DNA from 3 places in the Peribacillus sp. NPDC096540 genome. Region 3 is predicted to be linked to each of the others. Evidence: riboswitches for the same ligand, from Rfam matches in the RefSeq annotation. Region 3 holds a riboswitch; each other region holds the start of a gene.

What was found. Region 3 has a riboswitch for glycine ahead of ACQKMR_RS08675 (amino acid permease). Riboswitches for the same ligand answer to the same signal wherever they lie in the genome.
Region 1: another riboswitch for glycine. It lies ahead of ACQKMR_RS26900 (amino acid permease); the one in region 3 lies ahead of ACQKMR_RS08675 (amino acid permease).
Region 2: another riboswitch for glycine. It lies ahead of gcvT (glycine cleavage system aminomethyltransferase GcvT); the one in region 3 lies ahead of ACQKMR_RS08675 (amino acid permease).

What each region holds. Positions count from the first base shown of each region.
Region 1 covers NZ_JBNNTG010000061.1:11,511-15,881, reverse strand. The annotation lists gene lepB (signal peptidase I) at 574-843, shown strand; gene ACQKMR_RS26915 (hypothetical protein) at 922-1,155, opposite strand; partial or broken gene ACQKMR_RS26910 (NAD(P)-binding domain-containing protein) at 1,866-1,976, shown strand; gene ACQKMR_RS26905 (hypothetical protein) at 2,000-2,227, shown strand; glycine riboswitch at 2,508-2,607, shown strand; glycine riboswitch at 2,611-2,667, shown strand; partial or broken gene ACQKMR_RS26900 (amino acid permease) at 3,015-4,371, shown strand, end outside.
Region 2 covers NZ_JBNNTG010000003.1:160,626-174,293, forward strand. The annotation lists gene ACQKMR_RS04665 (M20/M25/M40 family metallo-hydrolase) at 1-211, shown strand, start outside; gene ACQKMR_RS04670 (class I SAM-dependent methyltransferase) at 416-1,513, shown strand; gene ACQKMR_RS04675 (DUF2626 domain-containing protein) at 1,570-1,812, opposite strand; gene ACQKMR_RS04680 (helix-turn-helix transcriptional regulator) at 1,898-2,599, opposite strand; partial or broken gene ACQKMR_RS04685 (Spx/MgsR family RNA polymerase-binding regulatory protein) at 2,816-3,178, shown strand; gene ACQKMR_RS04690 (ATPase, T2SS/T4P/T4SS family) at 3,293-3,871, shown strand; gene ACQKMR_RS04695 (ATPase, T2SS/T4P/T4SS family) at 3,834-4,379, shown strand; gene comGB (competence type IV pilus assembly protein ComGB) at 4,327-5,397, shown strand; gene comGC (competence type IV pilus major pilin ComGC) at 5,506-5,814, shown strand; gene comGD (competence type IV pilus minor pilin ComGD) at 5,807-6,265, shown strand; gene ACQKMR_RS04715 (hypothetical protein) at 6,252-6,590, shown strand; gene comGF (competence type IV pilus minor pilin ComGF) at 6,538-7,017, shown strand; gene comGG (competence type IV pilus minor pilin ComGG) at 7,010-7,396, shown strand; gene ACQKMR_RS04730 (YqzE family protein) at 7,701-7,886, shown strand; gene ACQKMR_RS04735 (YqhG family protein) at 7,986-8,783, opposite strand; gene ACQKMR_RS04740 (DEAD/DEAH box helicase) at 8,761-10,449, opposite strand; glycine riboswitch at 10,833-10,920, shown strand; glycine riboswitch at 10,924-11,007, shown strand; gene gcvT (glycine cleavage system aminomethyltransferase GcvT) at 11,160-12,266, shown strand; gene gcvPA (aminomethyl-transferring glycine dehydrogenase subunit GcvPA) at 12,285-13,631, shown strand; gene gcvPB (aminomethyl-transferring glycine dehydrogenase subunit GcvPB) at 13,624-13,668, shown strand, end outside.
Region 3 covers NZ_JBNNTG010000006.1:153,272-166,939, reverse strand. The annotation lists glycine riboswitch at 489-567, shown strand; gene ACQKMR_RS08675 (amino acid permease) at 746-2,086, shown strand; gene ACQKMR_RS08670 (DUF3311 domain-containing protein) at 2,275-2,475, shown strand; gene ACQKMR_RS08665 (sodium:solute symporter family protein) at 2,472-3,935, shown strand; gene ACQKMR_RS08660 (MepB family protein) at 4,267-4,860, opposite strand; gene argH (argininosuccinate lyase) at 5,150-6,634, opposite strand; gene ACQKMR_RS08650 (ABC transporter permease) at 6,650-8,338, opposite strand; gene ACQKMR_RS08645 (ABC transporter ATP-binding protein) at 8,335-9,447, opposite strand; gene ACQKMR_RS08640 (extracellular solute-binding protein) at 9,463-10,554, opposite strand; gene ACQKMR_RS08635 (ROK family transcriptional regulator) at 10,554-11,780, opposite strand; gene ACQKMR_RS08630 (NEW3 domain-containing protein) at 12,051-13,668, shown strand, end outside.

The DNA of each region.
Region 1 (4,371 bases), on a different contig from region 3:
TCTTGTTACTATTCATATGCTTGTTTTGTATGCGTTGGTTTTTATGACAGATAAATTGGATACAAGGTTTGGACAAATAGGCTCTCTTATTGCATTGGTGTTAGGAATTTTGTTTTGCTATAAAGCCTTCAAAATAATGTCACCATTACGCCATACCTTGCTAATCACAACGTTTTTTATGTCGTTATTAGGTGCGTTAATCCTTCTTGTATTCTTGATTGCTTGTTTTTAATAGGAGTGTCTTATGCCCTCTTATAGAAACCATCTAAACGAAAACACCCAAAATTAAAAAGCATTGTTTTTCAACTAACGAGTGCGATAGCGCCATAAGAAGGCCGCCTTTTGGCGGCCTTTTGAATATACGATCATTACACAAATCGTCCATTCAAATCAAAGTGAAAAAATACCCTTAATTAACTATCGAGGCAGTTTAGTGAAAGAAGGTTAAAGGTCTTCCTTTTTCTATTTATTCATTTACACAAGATATTTTACGCTCTCAATAGCCGCACGTGTAATATATGGAATAATTTGCGATGGTAAAAGTTAATAAAAATGAGAAAAAGAAGAAATTTAATGAAAAACAAAGAATCATGGATTAAAGCAATTGTAATTGCAGTTGTTTTGGCCTTCACCATTAGAACACATATTTTTGTTCCTATTGTCGTAGCTGGAGAATCCATGATGCCAACATTGAAAAATCATGAGTGCATTATCCTCAATAAGTTCTGTACCAAAATCAATGATATCTATAGGTTTGATATTGTTTTTTTTCATGCAACCAAAGAGAAAGATTACATTAAGATTATAAAGAAGATAATGAATATTATCTTTTTAAAAAGCTAGGATAAACAAACCAAAGAGGCAAACGGATTTCCGCTCGCCTCTTTGGTTTGTTTTAGTTCTAGAAAACGATACTATCTATTAATGATGGTCATTTTTATTTTGCTCTTGATCGTGTTTATGGATAGTATTTACCTTGATTATGCGGTCCGGCTCCCGGCCAAAACCATCAATCTCTAAGCGATCCTTGAACGCTTGGATTACAGAGTACGCATTGGTATCGGGTGTATCCAACATGCCTTGGAAATTCACATATTTGATTCCGTTTTTCTCACCATAATTGCCTGCATGATTATGCCCGTTGAAGTAAGCCACTACATTGCCCGCAGACTCCAGTTCCCGCGTGATTTCAGCGTCATGACACTTAACAACCACGCAGGATATTTTCACGAATGAGAAGTTTAGAGAGAAAATCAAAGAAATGATCTAGGCGAAAAACAAGAACTAAATTTAGAAATTATTGTCATTATTAGGGTGATCAAGCATTCTCCCTGTAAGGGAGGGGGTTAATACCATTTCATAATCTGAAATATGTTAGGGCACTCAATCACCACTAGATAATTAAACGGGATTCTGTAAGTCCAACTATTAGTTTAGCAATCCATTCTGCAACATCAGTTTTATCAGACTGCTTCATATGTTGGGCAAAAACTCAATATCTTCAGCATCTAGTAAATTCACACATGGTTTCCAGTAGACAATATGGGTACATTGATAATGCTTAATCCAGTCAACCAACTGCATTAGAAATACAGTTTTAGATGAAAACGTGAATCTCCTTTCCTTTTTGTTTTATAATATTGAATCCGTTTATCAGCCGGGAGTTAAATCTTACAAGAAGAATATGTGTTTATCTACCTAGAAAACCAGGCTTTGAAAAGAGAAGAAAGAACCGGAGTAACGTATATCCAAGTAAATAATTTGGATCAATAAGGTTTATTATTGTATAACTAGAGATGAGATTTAAAGTTTGATTTCAAAGTAGCTAAGCTTGATTCTAATAATTAAAAAGGGACGAATGGACCATGGCAAAACAACAAATCGGTGTGATAGGTTTAGCCGTAATGGGTAAAAATCTAGCGTTAAATATTGAAAGTCGAGGTTATTCTATTTCTGTTTACAATCGTCCGTCTGAACTGTAAAGGGGGTATGAACTAAAATGAGTAAGGAAAAGAAAATCAAGCTAAAGAAGCCAAAGAAGTGGTGGGTATGGGTTCTAGCAATTATCCTCATTGCTAATATAGCAAGTGGTTGGGACAAAGAGGAAGTTGCTAAAGAAGAGAAGGAGGGTGCCTCTAAGCAATCTATACTGTTGCAAGGATTCTCGCGAGTCTCGCAATACGTCAATTTTCTCTTTTTCCATACATCAATTGTGTTAAAAATATAGACATTATGTCCTTTCCCATCTTTAGATTTAGACGTATTTTCAATGGGCAAAATGCCTAAATCCTTCGTTTTTCTCAGCATCCGTTCAAAAGTGGATCGGTTTACACCTACGATTCAACAAATTTGATTTTGCAATTTAATAACTTTTAATTTATGAACTGTTAGAAAAATCAATATCGTCTATGTTTAAATTTCAGAAAATAATGATTTTTCAGATAGTTATTGAAATTTCCATTAAAACCCGTTAATATACAACTATTAAAGCAACTTTATATCAGCGGATGATGATTGTGGGAGAGACTAAACGTTGTTTAGCACCGAAGGAGCAAACCCTAAAAAGCAGGGAACTAATCTCTCAGGTAAATGGACTACAATTGGACGCGTCTCTGGAGAGAGCCATAGGCCACCGAAGGAGTTAAACTCTCAGGTAAAAGGACAGAGGAAGATAGGAAAACCCCTATCTTTCCTCTGTCCTTTTTTGTATTTGGAAAGATAAAAAAAGGAAAAAGAGAGGAGTGTGCATTGAAATCTGTTAAAAAAAGAGTCAATCTTTGATTTCAACGATTAACGCACAATGTTTTTTTCAAAAAGATTGGTAGATTAGAAAAAAAATTAAAAAAGGGGACAGAATATGAATCTATTTTGTAAAAAAATCTATTATTAAAGAAAGCGCTTACATGAGTGGGGTCATTCTCCCAGTACGCTAATTATTTAACTCATTGAAGGACTGACCCTTTAGTCAGGAAAAAATCACAAATAGCCTATAAAACTAGAAAGTGGGAAATCATATGCAGGAACAAAAGCTGGAGAGAGGCCTAAAAAACAGACATGTACAACTCATCGCTATTGGTGGGGCAATCGGAACGGGATTATTTCTTGGGGCAGGAAAATCTATTCATTTAGCAGGACCATCAATTTTATTTGCTTACATGATTACAGGCGTCATTTGCTTTTTAATCATGGGCGCACTTGGAGAATTACTCTTATCCAATTTGAACTATCATTCTTTTGTTGACTTTGTAGAGAATATTTAGGTAATATGGCAGCATTTTTAACTGGGTGGACCTATTGATTTTGCTGGATTTCAATTGCAATGGCAGACTTAACAGCAGTTGGTCTTTATACCCAGTATTGGTTTCCCTCCGTACCACAGTGGATGCCAGGATTATTTGCGCTTGTCATTTTGCTATTTATGAATCTTGCAACCGTAAAACTTTTTGGCGAAATGGAATTCTGGTTCGCATTAATTAAAGTCGTCGCTATTTTAGCACTCATTGTTATCGGTATTTTCATGATTATTAAAGGCTTTTCCACAGATTCAGGCGCAGCCAGTTTCACGAATCTATGGAGTCACGAAGGTATGTTCCCAAATGGAATAAATGGCTTTATCCTCTCATTCCAGATGGTAGTGTTTGCGTTTGTTGGTATTGAACTTGTAGGACTTACAGCAGGTGAAACAGAAAATCCAGAAAAAGTTATCCCAAAAGCAATCAATAATATTCCTATTCGGATTATAATTTTCTACATTGGTGCACTTATTGTCATTATGAGTGTTTATCCGTGGAACGCAATCATCCCATCGGAAAGCCCATTCGTCCAAGTATTCGTGGCTGTTGGTATCGCTGCGGCTGCTGGCATCGTCAATTTTGTCGTCCTAACATCGGCTGCTTCGGCATGTAACAGCGCAATCTTCAGTACAAGCCGGATGGTATACTCACTGCCAAAGATAAAAATGCACCTGTGCCATTTGCAAAACTTAATGCCCGTAAAGTACCTTCCAATGCATTGGCCTTTTCAACTGTCGTCATTCTAATTTCCGTTGTTTTGAACTATTTAATGCCAGAGGGAGTATTTACGTTAATTACAAGTATTTCTACAGTATGTTTCATCTTTATTTGGGGAGTTACTGTCATCAGTCATTTAAAATACCGCAAAACAAGGCCAGATCTAGCGAAAATGAACAAATTTAAATTACCACTTTATCCAATTTCTAATTACTTGATCCTTACTTTCCTAGCGTTCGTACTTGTTGTGCTTGCACTTTCGGAAGATACTCGTGTTGCCTTGTTCGTAACTCCTGTTTGGTTTATTATGCTGATTACGATTTATAGGATGCGGAAAACGGAGGTAGATCAGTCGAATCAG
Region 2 (13,668 bases), on a different contig from region 3:
AGCTGTAGTTGAGTTTTCCCCTTCCATGGGAGCAGAGGACTTTTCTTATTTCTTACTAGAGAAACCAGGTACATATTTTAAAATCGGTGCAAGAAATGAGAATGACAACACCCATTTTCCTCATCACCATCCTCGATTTGATTTTGACGAAATCGCACTAATAGATACGGGGAAGGCTTTTATAGCAATCGTATCAAAAGATATGTTCTGAGTTTGCTTTTTTTTGGAGCAGATCAAACTACACGTTTATTGCACAAAGAAGTAATTTAAACAAAAAATATTTTGTGCATGAGTAAAGAATAGTTTTTTACATACCTTCAGAAAAAGTTACAGTTAAAAAATGTGCAAAACTATGAAGTTGGCACAGGATGTATTTTGCAATATTGTGGTAGGGGATGAAAGAAGAGGTGTTAAAATGAAAAATCTCCTGAAAGAAATGATTGGAAACAGTCCCCAAAATAGAATTTCCTATCATGATTTTATGGAAGCTGTCTTATATACACCTAATATAGGTTATTATGTGCGTGAAAAGAAGAAAATCGGTACAAATGGAGATTTTTATACTTCTGGTAATGTAGGGGATGCATTTGGGAGGGCACTAGCCAGGTGGTTTATCTATTTGATAAAAGAATGCGGATTGCCTCCGAGAATAATCGAAATCGGTGCAGGGGATGGGAAGCTTGCCTATGATATCCTCGCCTTTATAAAAGTAACAGAGCCTGTGTTGTGGAGCACATTAACTTATATCCTGGTAGACAATAGCCCCTACCACAGAAAGGTTCAGCAAGAGCGTGTAGGGGTGTTTAAACAGGTTGTTATTATGGATAGTTTAGAAAATTTGCAGAATGTAAATGGAATCGTCTTCTCTAATGAACTTTTTGATGCGTTGCCTGTACATGTCATTGAAATGTATAAGGGAGCTCTAGTAGAGGTATTTATCACTGTAGAGGATGGACACTTAGTAGAAATAAAGAAGCCTTTGAAAAATCATGATATTCTTACATACTTAACAAAACAGAATATCATATTAAATGAAAAACAGCGCTATGAAGTACCACTTAAAATGATACACGAATATGAGAAAATCGTTTCACATATTAAATCAGGTGTTCTCCTTACAATTGATTATGGCTATACGGAACAGGAGTGGAAGGAACCAGCGCATCTTCAGGGAAGCTTAAGAGGGTATTATCAGCATAAAATGATGAAACAAGTACTTGAGTATCCTGGTGAGATGGATTTGACATCCCATATTCATTTTGACACATTAATCGAAAGCGGAAAAAATGTGAATTTTTCTATGGAAGGACTATTTCAGCAAAATGAATTTTTACTCAAAACAGGGATTCTTGAGGAACTGAAAGACCACCAAGAGACGGATCCTTTCTCAAAAACAGCTAAGCGGAATCGAGCAATACGGGGATTAATTGTTCCCGGTGGGCATAGTGAGTATTTTAGAGTGCTGCTGCAATCGAAGCATTTAGCCGAGGAAGTAAGACTATTTCCTGAATAAGGACATGTAGAAACCCATGAATCAAGATTCATGGGTTATGTATATTGCTCTGTTCCTTAATGTGCAGTTCCTGGCGTCATCATAAATACGCTCCAGTAGGAAAATCCTGCAAAGAAAACGGTAAGATAGGCGCCGAAAACATAAATATACATGCGCTCAGATAATTTCAAATAACTTAAGAGTACAAAAAAGCCGGTTTGTGCAAAGAAAAGTAAAGAAGTTTGATGCATATGGCCAAGATAAAAGAATATTGCCATAATTCCTGTCCAAAAACCACAAACTCTGAACATGCGTTCCATCCGAATCCCTCCTTTTGTCTAGTCGTGTGCATTCAAAATAATTATAAATGAAATTGTAAGGTAATGTAAAGGATGCCTTTTGTTTCTATGTGAGAACCGACGCCTGATAATAACATGTTACGCAATTTTCCATCATATTTTCTAATTCCACAATCTTAACATTGTCAAACAATGCTTCAAACATACCTTTTAAGAATGAGTTGTGCATTGCACAGATTGTACTAGGCTCGACATTGGTAACTTCTTTAAAAGGACAATTGAAGATTCTAAAGAGAATGTTGTTTTCTTCCTCGCTTGCCTGTATTTCAGGTGAGAACCCTGCAATGGTAGCCGCATTTTTAAGCATGCTGACTTTTTCATCAAAAGTCAGATCGTCAATCGACGTTGAGCTTAGGGTTAGTTGCTGATTAATTAATTCCTCCCCAAATACCTTCCCTGTTTCATAAAGAGCCTTTTTTCCTTGTTCTCCTAATGTCATCATCGTCTTAATGGCAATTCTTGAAAGAAGCTGATAGTCCCTATATGGAAAATGAAGTTGAATGACTTTATCGGATAATCGATAAAGCCTGCTAGGGCGTCCGCCTTTCCCTGTCTTACGTGCATCCGAGGTAAGCATGTCCACATCTTCAAGTTTTGATAAATGCAAACGTGCTACATTTGGATGAATTTTAAAAGAATCGGCGATTTGCTGTACAGATACATCTTGATGGTTGTTAACGATATATTGATATATATAATATCGGGTGGGATCTGCTAACACGTTTGTAATTTTTAGCGTTTGTTCCATTATATCCTCCTGCTGTTCCATAGTTTAACCATTGTTCCATTATAATACAGGCAGAAAAAAATGGAATAACAGAAACAGCAATCTCCTTTAAGTTTAAAAAAAGTTCACATTTCAAACTGATATATAGTGCAAATGAATATACAAAACTTAAACGAATATTATACAATTATTTTATAGAGTTTTTTTAGAACAAAATGTGAACGGAGAGTGATAAGAATGGGACGGTTAAAACGGTTAACTTTCTTTTCGTACCCAAGCTATACATCTTGCCGAAAAACAAAAAAATGGTAAAAAACCAATCAAGTATCATTCGATGAACGTCATTTATGCAAAGAAACTCCTACAGAAGGAGAGTTAAAAAGAATCCTTGAATTGACAACGGAAGGACTTGATGAGGTCTTAGCAACAAGAAGTGAAGCCTATAAAGGCTTACATGTTAATATTGACGAAATGCTGCTTTCTGATATCATCCAATTATTAACAAAAGAACCTGAATTATTAAGAAGACCCATCCTCATTGATGGAGAAAAGCTTGTGGTTGGACATAATGAAGATGCGCTAAGAAATTTTGTTTCATAAAAGTATGATTTGAAAATGAGTTTATTCTCGAATAATCTTTCGAGGATTTTTTTATTTTAAAGGAGGAATTTGTCGTGCAATGTCGAAACACTACTACAAGAAACATAGGAGGTGATGAAAGATTTGATATCGATTGAAAAGAAAGCAGAAAAAATCCTTTCCCGTGCCATTCAATTATCGGCATCGGATATTCACGTTTTACCACGCAGAGAGGGCCCTCTCATTCAATTTAGGATTGACAATAAGCTCGTTCCTCAGGAAACATTGTCATTCTTTGAAACGGAACGACTGATCTCCCATTTAAAGTTCCTTGCCGCAATGGATATAGGTGAGAAAAGAAGACCTCAGAGTGGTTCAATTACCGTCAATTTAGCAAAAAAAGTGGTTGGACTTCGCCTTTCCACATTACCAACTGCACATCTCGAAAGTTTGGTCATCCGCCTGATTCCCCAGCAGAATATCCTTCCTCTAGAACAGTTATCCCTATTTCCAAACACCGTTCAAAAACTGGTTGCTCTTCTGAAACATTCCCATGGCATGCTCATATTTACCGGTCCGACTGGTAGTGGGAAAACCACGACATTATACTCCCTGCTTCATCATTCAAAAGAAATGATTAACCGGAACATCATTACACTTGAAGATCCCATTGAAAATGTGTCAGAAAAGGTTCTACAAGTTCAAATTAATTGAAAAGGCAGGAATTACGTATTCTGTTGGTCTAAAAGCTGTGCTTAGGCATGATCCCGACGTGATTATGGTCGGTGAAATCAGGGATTCCGAAACAGCAAAAATTGCAGTTCGCGCTGCATTAACGGGTCATTTAATTCTCACAACCATGCATACAAGGGATGCACAAGGAGCTATCTCTAGGTTGCTCGAATTTGGAATCAGCTTGCTTGAGATAGAACAGAGTTTGATTGGTGTGACGGCTCAACGGCTGGTTGAACTAACATGTCTGCAATGTAAAGAGGTTTGTACATCTGGTTGCCAAATGATTGCTCGTAATAAAAGGGCAAGTGTGTATGAACTACTTTATGGAAAAAGCTTGGCAGAAGTATTGAAGCTGACGAGAGAGGAAAAAGGGAAGGGGACGGTCTCCTACCGCCAATTAAAGGATGAGATAGGAAAAGCGGTGGCAATGGGCTATGTGGATTCACATGAATTTGAACGGCTGGTATACGATGAAGGCAAAAAGTAAATGGAGGATAAAAGAACAAGCTGTCTTTATCTCGAAGCTGGGGGAATTATTAAGTCATGGCTATCCCTTAGCCGAGGCGATACATTTTCTGGAGTTTCAGGAATCAAAGAAGAAAGCTGAGGATTTTACTAGAGCTATTCAGGATTTAAGGAACGGACATCCGCTGCATCAAGTGTTAACCCATCTTAATTTTCATCCACAGCTTGTAAGCTATATATTTTATGGAGAACAATGCGGTGACCTCAATCGGGCGTTGATAGAAGGAGGTAGATACTGGAAGAAAAGAACAGAAGATTTGGATAAGGTGAAAAAGTTGATGGTGTATCCAATTTTCTTATTCTTTTTTGTGAACATCGTGTTTTATATCCTGCAGAGTGTCCTCCTTCCAAAATTCCAGACAATCTTTTTTACGATGAATGTTGAACAGAATATCATCCTGAAATTACTGGTAGCCTCTTCAGTTATTCTTCCTGTCGTCCCCTTTATCTTACTCGCATTGCTTCTTTTCTTTTTTTTACTCAAACAATTTTGGTTTAACAAGTTATGTCCCTTAAGGCAGCGAAGAATATTAATAAACATTCCGCTCGTAGGTACATTCATTAAGTTATATGAAACGTATTTTTTTACAAGCCAATTCAGTGGCTTACTCTCTGGAGGGCTTTCCATTAACGAGAGCATCAAATTATTCTCCATAAATCAGCAACAGCCTTTTTACCAGAAGCTTTGCTCAATTATCAAAGATGATTTAATTGAAGGCAGATCGCTAGAAATGATTTTTCAGGAACTGCCTTACTTTGATAGAAATTTATCATTAATAGCCGCAAATGGTCAAAAGTACGGCAGGCTTGATTCAGAGTTACTTCATTACAGTCGTTTTTTGCTAGAGAAAATTGAAGAAAGAATGAATTCAATTTTGAAAATCATTCAGCCTCTTATGTTTTCATTGATCGGCCTGTTGATTGTTTCCATTTATTTAGCAGTCTTACTGCCAATGTTTTCTCTGCTCGAAGGGATATAGAATATTCTTAATAAATTCTGGAGGTGAATCTGCGCTGGAATAATTTTGGGAATAGAATAAGTGTATGAAATTCCTCATCTATTTTCATGTTTTTGGCAGCAGAATGATATGAAGAAAATGTTGAATGAAAGAGGTTTTACATTAATTGAAATGCTTATTGTTTTGCTCGTAATATCCATTCTTTTAATTATTACAATCCCAAATATAACAAAGCATCAATCGACGATTCACTCTAAAGGATGTGAAGCGTTTGTTAAGATGGCTCAAGCACAGGTTCAAGCCTATGAAATAGATAATGGCAAACTTCCTGCGAATATTGATGAATTGGAAAGTCAAGGGTACCTTAAACAAAAATCATGCCCGAATGGGGATGGTATTAGTCTGGATAACAAGGGAAAGGTTACGGTAATTGAGTAGCAGCAAATTGATTGTGCGGCCTTCCTGTGGAGGTTATACACTGTCAGAAACCCTCGTCGTCCTCGTTATTTTTGTACTGCTAAGTGGCATCGGTCTAAATTTATATCCAAGCTTCATTAAAGGAATGGAAAATAGGATATTCATTTCTCAACTGAAAGAGGACATTTTCTATGCGCAGCAGTATGCCATCAGCCATGAAAGTCTGATTTACCTTCATATGGATAATACGAATAGGATTTACACGGTAACATCCTATAAGGAGGGGGTTGTGCTTGAGAGGAGCATACCAAAGGATATACAGTTCTTAAGTGGAACATTAGGACTTTCGTTTCATTTTAATCAGTATGGAAATGCTTCAAAAGCAGGGACGATGATGATTGATACGACAAAAGGGAAGTACAAGTTAGTCCTTAATATCGGTAAAGGGAGGTTTAGGATTGAGAAACAGTAGAGGTTATGTCTACTTAGAAATGATAGCCGCTTTTTCTTTATGTATATTCTTGGTCATTTCGATTCTGCCGATACTGGAGGAGATAATGACCAATCGGAAAAATGTTGTCTTAAGAACAGAAGCCCACTATTTGTTATATGAAAGATTGACCGCTTTCATGGATGGGGAGGTAAATGCTGTCGACCAGGAAATCCATTTCCAGAAAAGATTGTATGAACTAACATGGAAGGACCAGAGGGATTTTCCAGGTATGATTGAAGGATGTGTACGATATGAAAATGCAGTCGGTAAATCAGAATCCATTTGTGATGCTGCGAAAAAATGATGGCTTTACAATAATTGAAATGCTTTTTTCTTTAATGATATTAATGACCACATCTATTTTCATCTTACAACTTTTTTCAATTATTCACACCCAGTTAGAATCAAAAGACAAATTGCATCCTAAAGAGTGGGAAATCTTTACGATGCAAATGCAACAGGAGGTCAGGGGTGCTAAAAGTCAGGATGTAATAGATAATAAATTATATTTACTTTCAGGTGACCAGTTATCTTTTATTGAACAATATGAGGATAAGCTCCGCAGGCGAGTGAATGGAAAAGGTCATGAGGTCATCCTGCAGAACATTTCAAAATTCCAGGTTGAGAAGGATGGTAACGTCATTGTGTTAAATATAACGGATAACGCGGGAAATACTGTTATTCGTAGGTTTCATCCTTTCTTTAAAAGTGAGTCGAAAGATGATGAATAATCAAAAAGGGGTCGTTTTCCCGATGGTCATGATTGTAGCGAGTGTTTTTATCATGTTCACGATATTAATGATCGATCAATTTATCATCGATAAAAAATTTTATAAAGAAGTGGAAGAAACGCTTGTAGCCGATCATCTAGTGCATCTAGCCGTTAATGAGGTGACAGCTGAGTGGGGTGAAGAGATACCGAAGAACCTTCAGGGGGATATCTCATATCCCAATGGTGATGTCCATTATATATTAACGAAACAAGATGCACGTTATGCCTTTATCGAATTTGCTTCCTCGACTAAAAATAACCGAGTTGGTAGAATCATTATTCAATATGACAAAGAATTAGGTAGAGTTATAGAATGGATAGAAAAACAGTCAGTGTAACACGGATGAAGTCAACCTGAGGTGCGGATTCAGTGATATGGAATTAGTAGATTGAAAATACTCCATTGTGATAACTATGTCAGTAACAAGTGGAGAAGGGATTCAGGAAGGATGAAAACCGTTTTTGGCTAACTGAGTATGAGGATATCGAACGGAATGATTTTTTCAATGATAGGGTTGCCTATATGAAAAGTCAGAGCTTACCATGATACAACAAGCAGATCCAAATAGTAACCATCTCGGGTAAACTTGAAAGAATAAAAGAAGCATAAACGGGGCATGCTTTATTAAAGGGTGATATTGTATGTCTACAAATGCTTATATCAAATATCTTACACAGCAGCTTGTCGAATATTTTAATTTGACCAAGAAAGAACGGAAAGAAAAACGCCGTCATCGGAAAGAGGATAAAAGTCATGGTGTGTCCCACTGGTTTGGTATTGTCCCTTTCGCTTTGTCGATGTTTGTAAGAAAAAAAATCAAAAAATAAAACAGATGTCCTAAGCTTTGGGACATCTGTTTTTTTGTTTAGTCAGGCAAATATAGCTAGGCATTTGTAGTAGAGAAGTCATTTTTGAAAAAAATCCATTTATCCTAACGCTCTATCTGATAAGTAAAATAAACCGCCATTGATGATTGATATTAGAATATTTGGTTCATATTGGGCCTGTAATGCCTGTTTTTCAGTGAAATAACTTTCGCTTTTTTCATCCATATCCTTATAAAAATGCTCCAATAAATTTAAGTCATTCTGCCAGCGCTCTATGGCTTCTTCCGCCCAAGAATGGTCATCGTTCTCGAAACTGGTTCGGATATATGTATCAAGTCTTGCTAACCCACTTTTTGGCATGATTAACGGTGAGAGGGTGAAGGAGTAATCCGGTATCTTCGGTGTGACCTTAACCGGTAAAACACGATTGTGAAATCCTTCCATGATCTCTCCGGAGATTAAATTCAATCCGACAGACATAAAGATATCTTTTTTTCGATCACATTGATAAGATATTTTCACATTTAGTGTTAGCCAGGGAAACAATGGATTATGCCCGCCATTTGATGGAAGTGTATCCTCGAAAAGTCTAGTATATCCAGCCAGCCTTTTTGTTGATTCGATAATTTGACGGAGACGGGGCGAACCAAAGTGAATTCGTTCTCCTTTCATATTGGGTGGAGCCTGTTCAGGATCGGTAATGAAAGTAATCTGTGCTGGGTTTGGAATCCCGCCCGTTTTTTCGAGATAATGCCAATAAAAGGGACGGTTCATTAACTCTTTATCCATTTCAATCGTCAGTTGAACAGTAATATGGGATGGGGTATTTTCTAGTACTTCACAATCATTAGCTTCAAAGAAAGTTATTAAAAAATTATGAATTTCCTGTTGCTGCATGAATCTCACCTTCCTTCATAGCTTGAGCGAATTGAATCATGGATGAAAAATTATCCATCTTAATTTTCATTTCACCCTCTGTTCTTGACTCACCGACCACGTCAATTAAATATTCTTCGATGTTGCTAATATCCAGCTTCGTTAAAATATCATCCAATTCACCAATTACTTTTTCAAACAAATGGATTTTTTCATATAATAATTTCAAAATATGTTCTTCAACTGTATTTTTCGTTGCAAAGTTATAAATCATGACATCTTCTTCCTGACCAAGTCGGTGAATCCGTCCAATTCTTTGTTCAAGTCTCATTGGATTCCATGGCAGGTCAAAATTAATCAAGTGGTGGCAAAATTGAAGGTTTATTCCTTCCCCACCAGCTTCGGTAGCAATTAAAACCTGAATCTGCTTTTGGAATAATTCTCTCATCCAGTCTTTTTTTCCACGCTTAAATCCGCCGCGGAAAGGAACCGAGGAAATTCCATTCTGTTGTAAATACCACTGTAAATATAGCTGAGTAGCTCTGTATTCCGTAAAAATAATCACTTTGTCATCAATTTTCTTGATGAGTTCTAAAGCTTTTTCAGCCTTGGAGTTTTGTACCGTTTCATTTACCTTCTCAAACAGCTCATCCAGCTTTGCTAAGAAGTCAGGGGAAGGCTGTTCATATTTGGCTTTCATGTTTTTCAATGTATAAAAAACGGCTTCTCTGCTGCTGCATGCTTCTCTTTGGAGCGTGAGTGCTGAAAAAGAACTTCCCTTCGCCCTATCTGAAACAGGCTTAAATTTGGAAACAGCGTCGTACAAGGCTTGTTCAGTTGGAGAAAATTCAATGATGATTGTTTCCACCTGCCTTTTGGTCCATTCAATTCCAGTATCAGCCCGTCGGTTCCGAATCATTACAGTATTGACGAGTTCCTTTAGATGCTCATCCTCAATAATATTACGGCCTTTGCCTTTATATTTCTCAGAAAAGAGTGTTGCATTTCCCAGGTGCCCCGGTTTTAATAACGAAACTAGATGGAAAATTTCTTCGACTTTATTTTGAATTGGCGTAGCTGTCAGCAGTAAACAAAATTTCTTTTTCAGATTTTGGACAAATTCATAGTTCTTCGTTTTATTATTTTTAAGTTTATGAGCTTCATCAATAATGATAAAGTCATATTCCTGATTAAAAATGATATCTCGATGCGGAGCGCGTTTCGCTGTATCAATGGATGATATAACAACATCGCATGATTCCCACACATAACTTTTTCTTTGAACAACAGCCGGAATATGAAACTTGGTATTCAATTCAAAAGACCATTGACTTACAAGTGAAGCGGGTACAAGGATTAATACTTTTTTAACAAGACCTCGGATCATGTATTCTTTTAGAATCAAGCCAGCTTCGATTGTTTTACCGAGACCTACTTCATCAGCTAAAATGGCTTTTCCATTCATCTTTTCAACTACCTGCTTTGCTGCTTCCAATTGGTGGGGAAGCGGGGTGAGCTGTGGAAGATGCTTGGGTGCCTGTAAACCTTCAAAATCAGGAATAATGAGGTTTTCTTCCATTTGAACAGCCAATTTATAAAGCTCCCAATTTCCCCATGGACCGTCATTTTCCATCTTTTGTAGAAACCCGTCATTCCAATCAGAACTGAAGGATATATTAATTTTCATTGAAACTACTCCTTCTAAAATCATAATTTTCTTATTTAGGGTTGAAACCCGAACATTTTATATGTGTAGTAAGAAAAATATTTCTCTGTAAAAAGATATTGCAGAGAAAAGTTTCTTAAGGTAGGATGTAAGTATATTTAGAAAATTCCAATTTCCCAAACGCTTAAAAGAAGCGTCCATTTTTCTGAATGTAGCGTTTTTAATAGTATGGGCAACCGGCTCCTACTTTATCCCAGATTAACAGACTAGAGATCATTCATTAAGTTCCCCGAAGTTTTAAGGAGAGTTGGTAGAGAACGCATTTTGTAAATGCACAGAGGTTTTACTAACTATCAGTAGGAATTATTTACTTTCCTAATTGGTGGAGACACATTTATATGCGGGTGAAGATAAGGGGAGAGACTACGAATGTAGCGCCGAAGGAGCAAACTTAGCAGTGAATCTCTCAGGCAAAAGAACTCTTATTGGACGCAACTCTGGAGAGCGCCGCTCGTTGCAGGACGGCCACCAAAGGGGAAAACCTATTATATAGGTAAACTTTCAGGTTTCAGGACAGAGAAAAAGCTCTATAGGGCTTTCTCTGTCCTTTTTTGTGCCCTTTTTTCCTCATTATGAACAGGATGAGAAGTATAAGAAGATCTGATTGAATGGAAAGAAGATTTTAGAAAAGAAAGCAAAGTACATTTAAAAAATATAAGGGGGGTCATTTTTTGACCAATTTAAAAAGAACGCCACTATTTGAGGTTTATCGTGAATGCGGAGGAAAAACAATCGATTTTGGCGGCTGGGAACTTCCTGTTCAATTTTCGGGTATCAAGGACGAACATGAAGCAGTTCGTACAAAAGCTGGCTTATTTGATGTCTCCCATATGGGTGAGGTTGATGTAAAGGGACCAGGGAGTCTTTCCTTTTTACAAAAAATGATGACCAATGATGTATCAAAGCTAAAACAGGGTGGTGCAATTTATACGGCTATGTGTTATGAAAACGGCGGTACGGTTGACGATCTTATCATTTATAAAAGAGCAGAAGATGACTATCTGCTCGTGGTCAATGCCGCCAATACAGAAAAAGATTTTAACTGGCTTCAAGCTAATTGTTCAGAGGATGTCCAACTTTCGAATGTATCAAGCGATTATACACAGTTGGCATTGCAGGGACCTCTTGCAGAGAAAATATTACAAAAACTATCTAATGATACACTTTTGAGTGAAATTGGCTTTTTTAAATTCAAGGAAAATGTCCTGATAAATGGGCTTTCCACGATCGTTTCACGTACAGGATATACGGGTGAAGATGGTTTTGAAATATATAGCCGCAGTGAAAATGGCCCGGCCCTTTGGAGAGCTATTCTTGATGCAGGAAAAGAAGAAGGGATACAGCCGATAGGTTTAGGGGCACGTGACACACTCCGCTTTGAAGCTAAACTTCCGCTTTATGGACAGGAGCTTTCACCGGATATTACCCCAATTGAAGCCGGGATTGGTTTTGCGGTTAAAGTGGATAAGGAAGCCGACTTTTTCGGGAAAGCCGTTCTAGCTGAACAAAAGGAAAATGGGGCACCACGTAAGCTTGTCGGAATTGAAATGATTGACCGAGGCATTCCTCGTCATGGTTATAAGGTATACAGTGGGGATAAAGTCATTGGTGAAGTTACGACTGGCACTCAATCACCAACCTTGAAGAAAAATGTAGGATTGGTACTTATCGATAAAGACTATTCGGTGATGGATTTGGAAGTCGAAGTGGAAATTCGTTCAAAACGATTGAAAGCCGTTATTATACAAACACCTTTTTATAAAAAACCACGTAAATAGAGAGGAATGGTCATTAAGATGAAACATCGTTACTTACCCATGACAGAGCAGGATAAACAACAAATGCTGGAGGTAATAGGGGTCCCTTCTGTTGAGAACCTTTTCAACGATATTCCTGAAAGTGTCCGTTTTCAAGGCGAATATGACATTAAACCAGCTAAATCAGAGCCAGCCTTAATGAAAGAATTATCAAAACTTGCGGCCAAGAATGCTGATCTTAAAAACTATGCTTCCTTTCTTGGTGCGGGCGTGTATGACCATTATTCACCGGTCATCGTCGATCACGTTCTATCCCGTTCGGAGTTTTATACAGCCTACACTCCTTATCAGCCGGAAATTTCACAGGGGGAGCTTCAGGCCATTTTTGAATATCAAACGATGATTTGTGAAATGACCGGAATGGATGTAGCTAACTCCTCCATGTATGACGGAGGGACGGCATTAGCGGAAGCAGCGATGCTTGCATCCGGTCATACACGACGTAAGAAAATTCTCATTTCAGCTGCAGTACATCCTGAATCAAGGGAAGTCGTTAAGACGTATGCGAAAGGTCAGCGAGTAGAAGTCATTGAAATTCCATTTAAAGATGGTGTGACAGATCTAGCCGCCTTAAAGGAATTGGCAAAAGATGATATTGCGGGAGTCATTGTCCAATATCCAAACTTCTTTGGACGTATTGAACCGTTGAAAGAAATGGAAGAAATCATTCATGATGTGAAATCCATGTTTATCGTTTCGAGTAACCCTCTTGCACTAGGTGCATTGACACCCCCAGGTGCCCTTGGAGCTGATATCGTAACAGGCGATGCTCAGCCATTCGGTATTCCAGCAGCTTTTGGCGGACCTCATTGCGGATACTTTGCGGTCACGAACAAACTTGTTCGAAAAGTGCCAGGTCGTCTCGTCGGGCAAACAGTGGATGAAGATGGTAAACGGGGATTTGTACTGACACTTCAAGCTCGTGAGCAACACATTCGTCGTGACAAGGCAACATCCAATATCTGTTCCAATCAGGCGTTGAATGCTTTAGCAGCTTCTGTTGCGATGACCGCACTTGGGAAAAAGGGTGTCAAAGAAATGGCTGTTAATAATATTCAAAAAGCCTATTATGCGAAAAAAGCTTTAAAGGAAAAAGGAATAGAAGTGGTGTTTGAAGGACCTTCGTTTAATGAATTTGTCATTAAATTGCCGGCTCCTTACCAAGAAATTAATCAAAGTCTTTTTGATAAAGAAATGATCGGCGGCTTCGACTTAGGGACTGTTTATCCACAGTTGAAAGACCATATGCTTGTGGCTGTAACAGAACTTAGAACAAAAGAAGAAATTGATGCACTTGCGCAGGAATTGGGGGATCAACATGAATAATCAAGATCAATCACTCATTTTTGAAATCAGTACGTCC
Region 3 (13,668 bases):
AACAATAAAATTTTCTATGCTCATCAATAGGACTACTGTTTCAATCGCCTGCACTTTTAATAAACTAAAAAAACATGGTCATAAGGTTGGCATTTCCTTTGATAAATGTTGTCCATATAAAATGCCCAGTGCTCCTAATCCAATAATTGATACTGTTTTTATCTCCATAATTCCTTTCACCTTTTCAGCTAAAATTTATCACGCTATTCAGATAATAACCGCGATTAAAGTGCCAGTTCCTATGGCATGGATTGTATAGAAAAAAACAACTAGAAAGCCTATAATATTGTGAAATACCAAGAATGACGGCCTAACTTTCCAATTCCATATTGACCTATAGAATAAACAATGATAGAATTCCAATATTATATTATTGTTATTTAAATATAATGACAAATGACCGAAAGAAGATTCATTTCTTCCACAGACGGACATTTATTACAACCGCATACTAGTAAGCGTTGAATGCTATGGATCACACTATAGCAGGAGCAGCTTCTGGAGAGACTGTACATAGTACAGCGCCGAAGGATTCACAATCTCAGGCAAAAGGACAGAAGAGTAACGAATGATGAATTGTTATTCTTTAACCTGACGAGATTGGTAGTATCCAATCTCTTTTTTTATTGTCTAAAATCCAAGATATTGCCATTTAATGGCATAAGCGAGGTGAAAAAACGAGCTATACGGAATATAGAATCACGCTCCACACGACTAAGATGAAAAACAACGGGAGATGCTCAAATTGGCTAAACAGGAATTGAAAAGAGATTTAAAAAATCGCCATATACAATTAATTGCAATAGGAGGAACCATTGGTACCGGTTTATTTCTTGGATCCGGTAAAGCCATCCAATTGGCCGGTCCATCCATTATCTTTTCCTATCTTATTATAGGGATTGCCTTATTTTTTGTTATGAGGGCTTTAGGGGAATTACTTTTATCCAACGCAGGTTATACGTCATTCACCGAATTCGCTACCGAATATATCGGGCCGTGGGCTGGATTCGTGACCGGATGGACCTATTGGTTCTGTTGGATCATGACAGCCATGGCCGATATCATCGCGGTTGGTGTCTATATGCAATATTGGTTCAATATCCCTCAATGGATACCGGCTCTTGCCTGCCTGGTCATTCTGTTAGGATTGAATTTATTGACCGTTAAATTGTTTGGAGAACTTGAATTCTGGTTCGCGCTCATTAAGGTTATCACGATTGTTGCCTTGATTATTGTAGGCATCATCCTGTTAGTCATTGGCTTTAAAACAAACACGGGAACCGTTTCACTCACCAACCTTTGGAGCCACGGAGGCATGTTCCCGAACGGCGTATCCGGCTTCCTGCTATCCTTACAACTGGTTGTCTTCTCCTTTGTAGGGGTCGAATTAATTGGTGTTTCTGCAGCAGAAACAGCAAACCCGAAAAAAAATATACCGTCTGCCATCAATAAAATCCCGGTCCGAATTTTACTTTTCTATGTAGGTGCTATACTCGTCATTTTATGCGTCAATCCTTGGACACAGCTGGATTCATCAAGCAGTCCATTCGTAGAAGTCTTTACACTAATCGGCATACCAGTCGCTGCAGGGATTATCAATTTTGTCGTCCTAACATCCGCTGCATCTGCCGGCAACAGCGGTTTATTTTCAACAAGCCGTATGCTTTATACGTTAAGCAATAATAACGATGCTCCTGCAAAATTAGCAAAATTAAATAAACATGCTGTTCCAAGTAATGCCTTGTTTACATCGGCAATCGTCGTCTCCCTAGGGGCATTGCTAAGCAAAATGATCCCGGAACAGGCCTTTACAATAGTGACAACAATCAGTGCCATCTGTTTCATTTGGGTTTGGAGCATCATCTTGATTTCTCATATCAAATATACGAAAAAACGTCCGGATTTGAGAGCCCAATCAACTTTCAAAGCTCCTTTTACACCCTTTATCAATTACGTTATTTTAGGATTATTTCTGTTCATCCTAATCGTTATGCTATTCGCTGAAGCTACACGGGTATCACTGTTAATGACGCCAATCTGGTTCATTCTTTTACTCGTACTCTATAACTATCAGAAAAAGAAGTAGCCATTTTTCATGTTCGAAGGAATTAAAAGGAAGGGACACTCCCTTCCTTTTTTCAGTTTATTTTGCTAACACAGAGAAGTGCTACTAAAAATATACTGCATCCACAGTAAATTTTATATTAAAATAGTGAGGTACTTTAAGTCGATATGAATGACTTTCATTTAGAATAGAATGGAGGGGTTTGATTAATGAAGATTATATATATACTTACTCTAGTTCCGTTTATAGGCATATTAGGATTTCTTCCTTTTGTTAACAGAATAGAACCTTATGTATTAGGGTTGCCTTTTAATATGTTTTGGATGGCTATGTGGGTGGTCCTTACTTCCGTTATTTTGGGCATTATGTATAAGTTGGACCCCAGAAATCGGGAAGGTGACCAGGAATGAATATTTCCCTCTTAATTATTTTAGGATTTTTACTTTTATCAATCTTTTTAGGTATTCGATCTTCAAAAGGAAAAGACATGAATTTGGAACAATGGACAGTTGGAGGCCGTGGTTTTGGTGCTATATTCGTCTTTCTATTGATGGCTGGAGAAATTTATACGACTTTTTCCTTTCTTGGCGGCAGCGGCTGGGCTTATGGTAAGGGTGCACCCGCTTTATACGTCCTTATTTACATTACTTTGTCTTATGTATTGTCATATTGGCTTCTTCCGGAAATATGGAAATATGCCAAAGAAAATAGTCTAATGTCTCAATCTGATTTCTTTGTAAGCAAGTATAAGAGCCCAAGTTTAGGAATTCTGGCAGCACTTGTCGGTGTGGTATCGATGATTCCAGTGATTGTCGTGCAACTTAAAGGATTAGGGATTATTGTTTCAGAAGCATCTTATGGAGCAATTTCAATGTCTACCGCGGTTTGGATGGGAGCAATCAGCCTTACCATTTATGTTATGATTTCTGGAATACACGGCTCAGTTTGGACAGCAGTCATTAAAGATATCATGATGATCGTGATTATAGGATTCTTAGGAATTTATCTTCCTATTCATTACTTTGGTGGTTTTCAACCGATGTTTGAGGCCGTAAATGCAGCCAAGCCTGGTTTTCTAAAGCTTCCTGAACAGGGGCTTAGTGTTTCATGGTTTATCTCCACGGTAATATTGCTTGTATTTGGTTTTTACATGTGGCCCCAAGTTTTCAGCGCTGTCTATTCGGCGCGCAGCGGGAAAGTATTTCGTAAAAATGCTATTATCAGCCCGTTATATACGCTCATGTTGTTATTTGTCTTTTTTGTAGGATTTACAGCTATATTGAAAGTTCCTGGACTCGTTGGGGCAGATGCAGACCTCTCATTACTGCGCCTTTCGATCGAGACCTTTGATCCATGGTTTATAGGCATAATCGGCGGAGCTGGAATGCTGACCGCATTAGTACCAGGATCCATGCTTTTAATGAGTGTTGCTACACTGCTCGCGAAAAACGTCTATAAGGAATTTGCACCTGCAGTATCCGATCGGAACGTTGTAAGATTAGCAAAGTTCCTCGTTCCTGTTATTGCATTAATAGCAGTCTACTTTACCTTAAACGGCGGCGAAACGATGTCTGCATTAATTCTCATGGGATACAGTCTTATCACACAGTTATTTCCGTCTCTTCTCTTTAGCCTGAAAAAAACTAATACCATTAATAAATATGGAGCAATTTCCGGGATCATCTGCGGATTGGCTATCGTAACCTACATTACGCTTAGTCATTCAACAATAGGTACCATGTTTCCATCCTTACCACAGGCAGCGAAAGATTTGAATGTTGGAATCATTGCCTTAGTGGTGAATTTCTTTGTTATGATTACGGTAAGTCTCGCATTCAGAAAGCTCTCGGTTCTAGATCCCGCAAAATAATCTAAATCTGTTAACGATATATGAAGTACTTCTTTGATGTGGTTTTTGGGGATTAAAAATGCACCGTAAATTATACAATCGAAAGGTTCAAAAGACTGAGCCTTTCGATTGTTATGTATCCCATACCCCATAAAGGATACACACTTCTTTTTTTGGAGTTTTTCTCCCTTTACCGTCTATTTTTCTCTTAGTACATGAGTAATGAGTGACAGCATGAGTCATGGTAATCAGCAGATTCTTTTATTCTTTACTATGTTAAACGATAATGTTGAAAATTCATCAAATTATTACGACTCAATTGTACATATTCCCAAATCCATAGAGATCATAATTATTTTTCTAATTGACTTGCGTGATTTGGACTGTAAAGCATTTGAACACGAACACAGTCTATTGGTGTATTTATAGGTATCTCTATGAAATATTTTAGCTGCCATATCTGAGTTTTTTGTGCCTGACGGCTAGTAGGCTTGTCCCAAGGTGGGTAAACGCGTATTGCTCGTTTACCACCTTTACCTTTATTAGATACTATATTCTGATCAAATAAAACAGCTTTTGGAAATACAAACTGACCAAAGTTATTACCTTTGCGAGTACTAATAACAAACAAATCAACTGGATCTGATATGTCATATGGTTGAATCGCTCCATCCCCAATTCTCTCCCACAAAGTCACAAATTGTCCAACCTTTGTAGGTGTGATTTTAGCCACACGAAATCTAATGGAAAGGGTATTCAACTTGAATATATAGGCTCCATATTCAGCGTTTTGTGCCTCTATTAGTGGTTGTGAGAACTCAAACCTGCAAGGGCTATAAACAAGTTCCTTTGTTGCAAGAAGGTCACTATGAATTGTGTCAGAGGAAGCCCCCGAATTTTGAACGCTGAGATCTGATTCTAATAATTCTTGATTTTTCTCATCCATCTGTTCTAATCCTCCATTTTAAAGCTTTCTAGTCATTTTACTATATTCTCTTACAAAGCCATTCGATACACCTCACTCTCGTTCTGTTCTTTCATTTTAGAACATTCGTTCGCTACATTCAATTATCAACAGCATTATTTATCAGAGCCCTAGCCCTGTAAATAGTTAGATGACATTTAAATAAAATGGAATGAACCTAAAAAAACCCAGGCAACTTCCTCCCAGGCCTTTAATCATTATGCTGACTTTTCCACTTGTTCTGATTACGGGATTTTCCAAAGCTGCAACCTCAATACTCCACTAAAGCCTTCCTTCTATCATTCAAAGCTTTAACAATTTCTTTATATTCCTGCACCTGTTTTTCTAGTTTTTGTTTTCTATTCACAATCATCCTCGAAACCTCTTTCGGGCTAGGCCCTCCTTGAATGCTTCTAATCTCCACAAAATATTCGGGAGAGATGATTTTTTTCCATTCGTCTTCTGCTATATTCACTGAAACGAATTCATTAATAATCTTGTTAATGTCTTTTGTGTCCCAGTCATATAACTCTTTCCCTTCACTTATCGACCGTTTGGCGATATGACTAGCTATGGAATGAGCTTTCCTAAATGATATCTCATAATCTCTTGATAGAGTATCTGCTAATTCAGTAACCGTGATACTAGATTTTGCGGCCATTTTTTTTGTATGTTCTTCATTTACTTTCAAGGTTGATATGACTGCATACATTAGTTTCATGACACGGCCTGCATTCGAAAATGCTCGATATAAATGGGGTTGTAAATCATCTTCCGTATCGACGATATCGCCAAATGGAGTATTGTGGATCATATTTATTGCGGCAAGCGCATCTCCATACGCACTGCTGGCAATCGATCGGGAATGTTCAATTGATACTGGATTTCTTTTTTGCGGCATGATACTGCTTACTTGAACATAAGGATCTGCTACATAAAATGTACCAAACTCCCTTGTCACATGCTGTAAAAAATCTTGAATCCATCTTCCAGTATTGACCATGCACGTCATAATTGCAGTTGCAGTTTCTAATAAATAATCGGCCCCTCCAATCGAGTCATAGGAATTTTCAACAACCGCCTCAAAGCCAAGCAGTTCAGCGGTACGATCCCGGCTGATTGGAAAACCAGTTGTGGTTAATGCGGCCGCTCCCAGAGGGGATTGGTTCACCGTTTCATAAGCTGCCCATAACCGTCCAATATCTCTTTGAAGTACATCATAAATGGCTAGAAAGTAATGGCCTAATGTAGTCGGCTGAGCTGGCTGAGTATGCGTGTAACCGGTAATATAGGTTTCTATATGCTTTTCAGCTTGCACTAATAATGACTCACTCAATTGGTCTGCATAGCCAATTAATTGAAGAAGATGGCCTCTCAAAACTAGCCGATACATTGCAACTCCCATATCATTACGACTGCGACCGATATGAATCTTTCCTGCAAGCTCATGACCGATTTCTTCGCCAATCTTTGCCTCCATCATGAAAAATAAGTCTTCGAATTGAGGTTGATAGGTCAGGAGAGTGAGATCTGTTTGAGCCACTTTCCGAATCCCCTTCAGCATAATTTTTGCTTCTTCTTCTTTAATAATCTTTTGTTCTGAAAGCATGATCACATGTGCGCGATGAATATCGAACATCACATGAAATAAGTAATCTCTTTGATCATTAAAAACGGGCATTAAAAGCTCTTCTACATATGTTTTTCCTGGAAAAACACTACCTTCATTTTTGATAAATTCATCCAGCTTGCTCATCTTTGTACCCCCGATTTATAAGGCTTTTTCTGCTTTGATTCCAAAAAACTTGTTCGAAATAAAGAGAACAATAACAATCAGCGTGATTTGAATCATCCCATAGGCAGCAGCCTGCCCCATATTGAACATCCGAAGCTGATTCATAATTTCAATAGATATAGGTCTGTTAGAAATCGTATACAATAGGACTGAGGTTGGGAATTCTCCTACAGACTCGATAAAGGCTAATAATGTCCCTGATAAAACACCCGGCATAATAATCGGTAAAATGACCTTTCTGAAGGTATAAAACCACTTTGCCCCCAAGTTTCTTGCTGCTTCCTCAATCGAGTCATCAAGCTGCTCCAGAACGGCGTTAGTTGAGCGGACAACAAGTGGAATATGTCTAATGAAATAGGCAAGGGGTAAAATCCAAAATGTTCCTACTAATATATGACCGAAAGAAAAAACGCTAGGTTCATTAAATGCGAATATCAAGTTCATCCCAATAACCGTTGCAGGCAAGGCCCACGGAATCATGACTAGAATATCAATAAAGCTTTTCCCAACGAATTTCCGTTTGACAAGAACATAGGACGCGATGACCCCAAACACCAAATTTGCTAGTGTGGCAATAACAGCCATTAGTAAACTATTTCGTAACGGTTTAAAGATATTAGGATCTTCAAACAAAAGCCGGTAATTTTCTACATTAAATACTGTTGGATACGTTTGAAACGTCCAGGTTCCATCCGGCACAAGTGAAAGTAATAGAATCGTAAAGTGCGGTAAAAGCAGAATAAGTACGCCGATGATACCTGTTACAACCATCACCCACTTCATAAGCGGATTTTTCACTTCACTCCTATGTGCCCCGATTCCTTTCGAAGCCATACGGTAATCTTTTCTATTCTGATACCAACGCATAAATAATAGAAATGAAATCGAAACAATGGAAAGTATTACAGATTGAGTAGCAGCAATTTCCATATCCCCATTAATCTTTGAAAAATATATTTGCAAGCTCAACACCCGGTACCCACCGGCTAATAAAAACGGGGCACTGAATGAAGCCATTGAAATCATGAATACAAGTAAAGATGCCGCAACGATGGCAGGTGTTAATAATGGAAATGTCACCCTCCAAAATACCTTGAATTTATTCGCTCCTAAGTTATAAGCAGCTTCTTCTAGAGACGGATCAATTTTATTGATTGCAGCGGATACGGTCATATAAAAATATACATACATCGTATAGGCATGCACGATCAGGATTCCCGAAACCCCGCCAATTTTAAAAGGAACTTTATCAAGACCAAACAAATCCTTAATAGCATTTGGAATTAATCCTGATTCTCCATATAAAAACATAAAGGCCATTACCCCCACCAATGATGGAAGAACAATCGGCAAAATCGCTGCTGTTGAAAAGAAGCTTCTGCCTGGAAAATCGTAACGGTTAAAAATAATCGCAAGCGGAATACCAATCAAGGCACTAGCCAATACACTCAAAATAGATATATAAACAGAGTTCCAAAGAGCTTCTAAGTTCGTTTTCGATTCCTGCACGAAGAAATCCTGATAATTTCCGAAAGATATCGATCCGTCTTTTTGCAAACTTTCGAAAAAGGTTCTCAATGATGGATAAAGAACATATGCAACGAGCACTAATACAACTGGTATAAGAAGCCAAATCGTCAACCTTGTATCACGATTTTTAATCATGGAGCATCACCGCTTATGACCGGGATGAGGCGCAGTTGTTTCTCCGGAAGTTGTACATACACTTCCTTCCCTTGATAAAAGTATCCGAATTCATGCGTGTTTAACACGTCCACCCTCAGTAACACGTTATGAACATCCACCATCACATTCACAACAGATCCAAAGAATTGGACAGATTCGATTTTTCCTTTTAAAATATTTGTTCCTTTTTCGACCGTATCAAGAATACGGATTGCTTCAGGACGAATCGAAACTGCAAGGTTCTCTTCATTCTGTTGAATTAACTCTCCTTCATTAGTGTGATTATGTACAATTAATTTTACCGGTTCTTCACCGTTTTCTAGGGTAACCACTATATTCTCTTGTTGAACGTTCTTCACTTGAACGGACAATAGATTAATCTCACCAATAAAACTCGCCACAAAATCATTAGCGGGCTGATTATAAATTTCTGCCGGAGTCCCGACCTGGTGACACACGCCAAAATTGAACACGGCGATCCGATCACTCATGGATAATGCCTCTGCCTGATCATGTGTGACATAAATGGTCGTAATCTTATAATCACGCTGCAGCCTTAAGATTTCTGCTCTCATCTCATCACGGAGCTTGGCATCCAAATTACTTAATGGTTCATCCAACAGTAATATTTCCGGTTCAATAACAAGTGCTCTCGCAAGGGCTACACGCTGCTGCTGTCCTCCGCTTAACTGACTCACTTGACGATCCGAGTAGTTCTCCAGCCTGACTTTGCGAAGTGCATCCAGCACTTTCCCCTTTAAATCGCTTGAAGAAACTTTTCTCACGCGCAATCCAAAGGCTACATTTTCAAAAACCGTCATGTGAGGAAAAAGGGCATAGTTTTGAAAAACCATGCCAGTATTTCTTTTCTCCGGAGGTACTCGCGTCATATCTTTGTCACCAAATCGGACGACACCCTTTGTTGGATAATAAAACCCAGCAATCATCCGAAGGGTTGTCGTTTTGCCGCAGCCACTTGGACCTAAAAAGGTAAAAAACTCACCGTCTTTGATTTCCAGATTTAAATGATCGATAGCTATCGTTTTTCCGAAGGCTTTTTGGACATTCTCTATTTTTATTGACGCCATCCCAACGACACTTCCTTATTCTTTAATTTCTTTATCTCCACTTTTAATATTTTCGTCCCAATATTTCATCCACTCGTCACCTTTTTCTTGGAAAACATCCCAATCAATATCCATCGTTTTAATATCTGTGTCCGTGATCCATTCAGGTAAATCCGTCACATCACTTCTTGTCGGAATCCGGTAAAATTCTTCAGCTAAAATTTTCGCAGCTTCTGGTGAGTTCACAAACTCATAAAACGCTTCAGCTGCTTTTGGATGCTTGGCACCTTCAACGATGGCAATTCCTTCTGTCAACACCGGTGTTCCGCTTTCTGGAATAACAAACTCAAACGGATAGTTTTTATTTTCTTTAAGCATGACAACGTCCGGCATTGCCCAAACAGATAGTGAGCCCTCTCCTTTGGCTACTTTGTTATACATCATTTCCGGGTTGGCTGAATATTCTTTTGTATTTTGGTCGAGCTTCGTTAACCATTCATAGCCCTCTTGAGGATCATTTGTATCCTTATACGTGCGATAAATCATTGAAGAAAAAATCGTCCTCATCGTTCCGGATGCTAATGGATAGCGAATGATAATTTCATCTTTCCATTTCGGATCAAGCAGCTCATCCCAATCTTTTGGTACTTCGTCTTTTGATAGTTCCTTGCTGTTATACATGATGACTTCTGGAGTCTGGCTCGTTCCTGTCCAATACCATTCTGAATCGTGGAACCCTTCATCAAGACTATCAGAATAGGTAGGTTGGTAAGCAGCTAGCAGCCCATCATCCTTTGCTTGGTTAAAGTTCGTGGAAGGTGCTCCCCACCAAACATCTGCCTGCGGATTATTTTTCTCTGATCGAACACGGTCAAGGATTTCCTGAGACCCCATGTCAAGCCACTCAACATCAATGCTATATTTTTCTTCAAACTGAGTCTCGAATTTTGATAAAATATCTTTTCCATGCGGTGAATAAACTACAATCTTATCTTCTAATTCACTTTTTTCTTCTTTGGCACCGCCTGCATTCGAATTCGTTTTTGTATCTGTACTGCTACATCCAGAAATCAATAAAGCTGCCGATAAGGTTAGCACTGAAACAAACGACTTTTTCTTATTATTCATTAATAATCCCCCTCATTATGAAAATTCAAAATGCTATCATGTTCTCTTAAAAATAGGGAAACCGCTCCCAAAACTCCTGCGTTTTCTCCCAGTTGTGAAGTTTTCATTTCTACTAAACTTGGAAGATATCGATCAACGATCTCTCGAATTCTAGGTAAAATGTATTCAGATGAATTTAATACACCACCTCCTAAAATAATGACCTCTGGATTTAGCAAGCTAGCTGCATTGACAATTCCGTAGGCTAAATGTTCGATGGCGTCATTAATGACAGCTATAGCTGTCGAGTCTCCTTTTTTTGCGAACAAAAAAGCATCCTCACCTGATAGTTCCGAAGACTGGGCCCGTTCAAAAAAAGAATGATGAGGATCCTTGAGAACTGCTCTAGTAAAATGAGCACCAATGGACTTTCCTCCTGCAACACTTTCCAAATAGCCATATCTGTGGAAAATCGGCTTGAATTCACGCTTCATATCCTCTTTATTAGTTACCATATATCCCATTTCTCCAGCTGCACTCGAAGCTCCTCTGTATAACTGGTTATTCAAGATAATGCCGCTTCCTATCCCTGTGCCAACTGCAATAAACAGCACATTTCGCTTATTCTGTGCGTTCCCTAGCCACTGTTCACCTAAAGCAGCAGCATTTACATCATTGTCGACAAAAATAGGGAAATCAAAATACCGTTTCGCTTCGGCTATAAACGGATACTGTATCCACCCTAAACTCGGTGCCTCAATTACTAATCCACTTGCTGTTTGCGTAATACCAGGAATCCCAACTCCCATCCCTAAAATCCTGTCTTTCGGGATCTGATTCTTTGCAATTAACCGATCTGTTTCAATAGCCATTTGTTTAAGAAGACCTGATTGTAGATAAATATTTGTTGAAAAACTAGTATCAGCAAGGATGTTGCCACTTAAATCACATAAAACGATTTTCACTTTTGTTCCGCCAATATCGGTTCCTATGATATATGCGGCTCGCTCATTGAAAAAGAGCTGGATTGGCCGTCTCCCCCCTTGAGAAGAGGACTCTCCTATTCCTTTCTCAAATACCCATTTCTCCTGTATAAGTTCATCTACAACCAGAGAAACAGTCGGTTTACTAAGCTGAAGCTTAACAGCGATTTCAGCCCTTGAAATGGATGAACATTCTTGGATGCATTGGATAATTCTTTTTTTATTTACGTATTTTTGATGATTGGGTGTTCGCTTAAAACTCATAAAATCACGGCCTTACATTATTTAGTTAGTAAATCTTACTAATTAAGTAAAAATATAACTTAAATAAAGTTTAAGTACAAGGTGTTTTTTGATTATTATGAATACTCTGTTTTTAATAGTTATTTCGATTCATTTACAATTATAACCTATTATGTTAATTATTAGATAAGCTTTTTATCAAGTTAGTTAGGTAATATTACTAACCTACTTTTCATATTCTTCAAAGAAGCTTAGGTTTTTTATTAAAATTGAAAGGGGTTAAAGGAAGGCATGAAAAAAATTTTGGTACCTTTGCTTTCACTTTTGTTAGTTTTTTCTCTATTGCCACTCGCAGGTAGCGCAGCAAAAAAAGAAAAACCTAATGTTGAGTTATGGAATGCGGTCAAGCCACTCGAGACAACTGTTACATTCTTAAACAGCGGTGCCCATCCAGATGATGAGCGCAGCGACTTTCTCGCCTATTTATCGAGAGGGTTAGGTGTGAAGACATCCAGCCTGATTGCAAACAGGGGTGAGGGCGGACAAAATGAAATTGGGGATGAACTGGACAATGCTCTTGGAATTATCCGTTCAAGAGAAATGATAGAAGCTGCAAAAATTACCGGGGTTAAAGCCTATCATCTCAGTGAAACAACCTCTGATCCCATCTATGATTTCGGCTTCTCGAAAACACCAGAAGAAACATTAGAAAAATGGGGCGAGGAACTCACGTATGAACGGCTTATCCGGTTTATCCGAACATATCAGCCTGATATATTGATGCCATCCTTCCAAAATGATGATACCCAGCATGGACATCATCGCACAATGACAATCTTAAGTGAAAGAGCTTTTAAGGATGCGGCCGACCCATCTATTTTTCCACAACAATTGAAACAAGGTCTATCGGTATGGCAAGTTAAAAAGTTATATTTACCTGTTTCCTTCGCAGATAAAGCCACCACATCCATTGAAATCGGTACCTATGACCCAATATACGGCATGACTTATCCACAGCTTGGAGAACAATCCCGCTATCTGCATAAAAGCCAAGGAATGGGCTCTGATATCCCTGCAGCACCTCGCCAGGTTCATCTAGATTTGAAACAAAGTGCCGTTGATACGAATGGACAGTCAGACCTTTTTGCAGGCGTACCTTATAATTTTACCGACTGGGCTGATAAAATCCCAGTCTCAGCTTCAAAATTAAAATCTGAGTTTAAAAATGTACAACGGGATTTAAACGATGTTGTTGCGGCATATCCGAATGAACAACGTGTTTTCACAACATCCCAAACAGCTCTTTCTCATGTACGATCACTTACTTCGCAAATTAAAAAGGCAAAGCTAGGCCCTGAGTTGAAGAACGACTTGCTTCATAAGCTTTCATTAAAAGAAGAGCAATTACAAAACGTTAGTTATGTCTCCTCAGGGCTATATGTTCAAGCAAAATCAGACTCCACGATCCTTACAAAAGGTCAAAACACAAACGTAACCGTAACAGTGAAGAATACCGGAAAACAAACATTGAAAAAAGTCTCTGCTAAATTGAACGTGCCTAAAGGATGGAAAGCTAAAACAAAAACTAAAGCAGTCAATCTAGCACCAAATAAATCAGAGACCATCACCTACCAGATTAACGTTCCAAAAGATGCTACCTATTACCATGCTTATGACACATCAGCAATTTCAACCAACATTTCATATGAATCCGGTAAAACCAAGACTACCATCACAGAAGAATTGGAAGGAACAATCGCTGTCCTTCCTGATGTAGGTCTTACCCTTTCTCCTGAAGACATCGTGGTAAACACAGCAGATGTACAGGAAGAAATACCAGTAACCGTAACTGTAAAAAATTATACAGAAGGAAAAACATTAGCAAATGTGGCTTTAAACATCCCTGAAA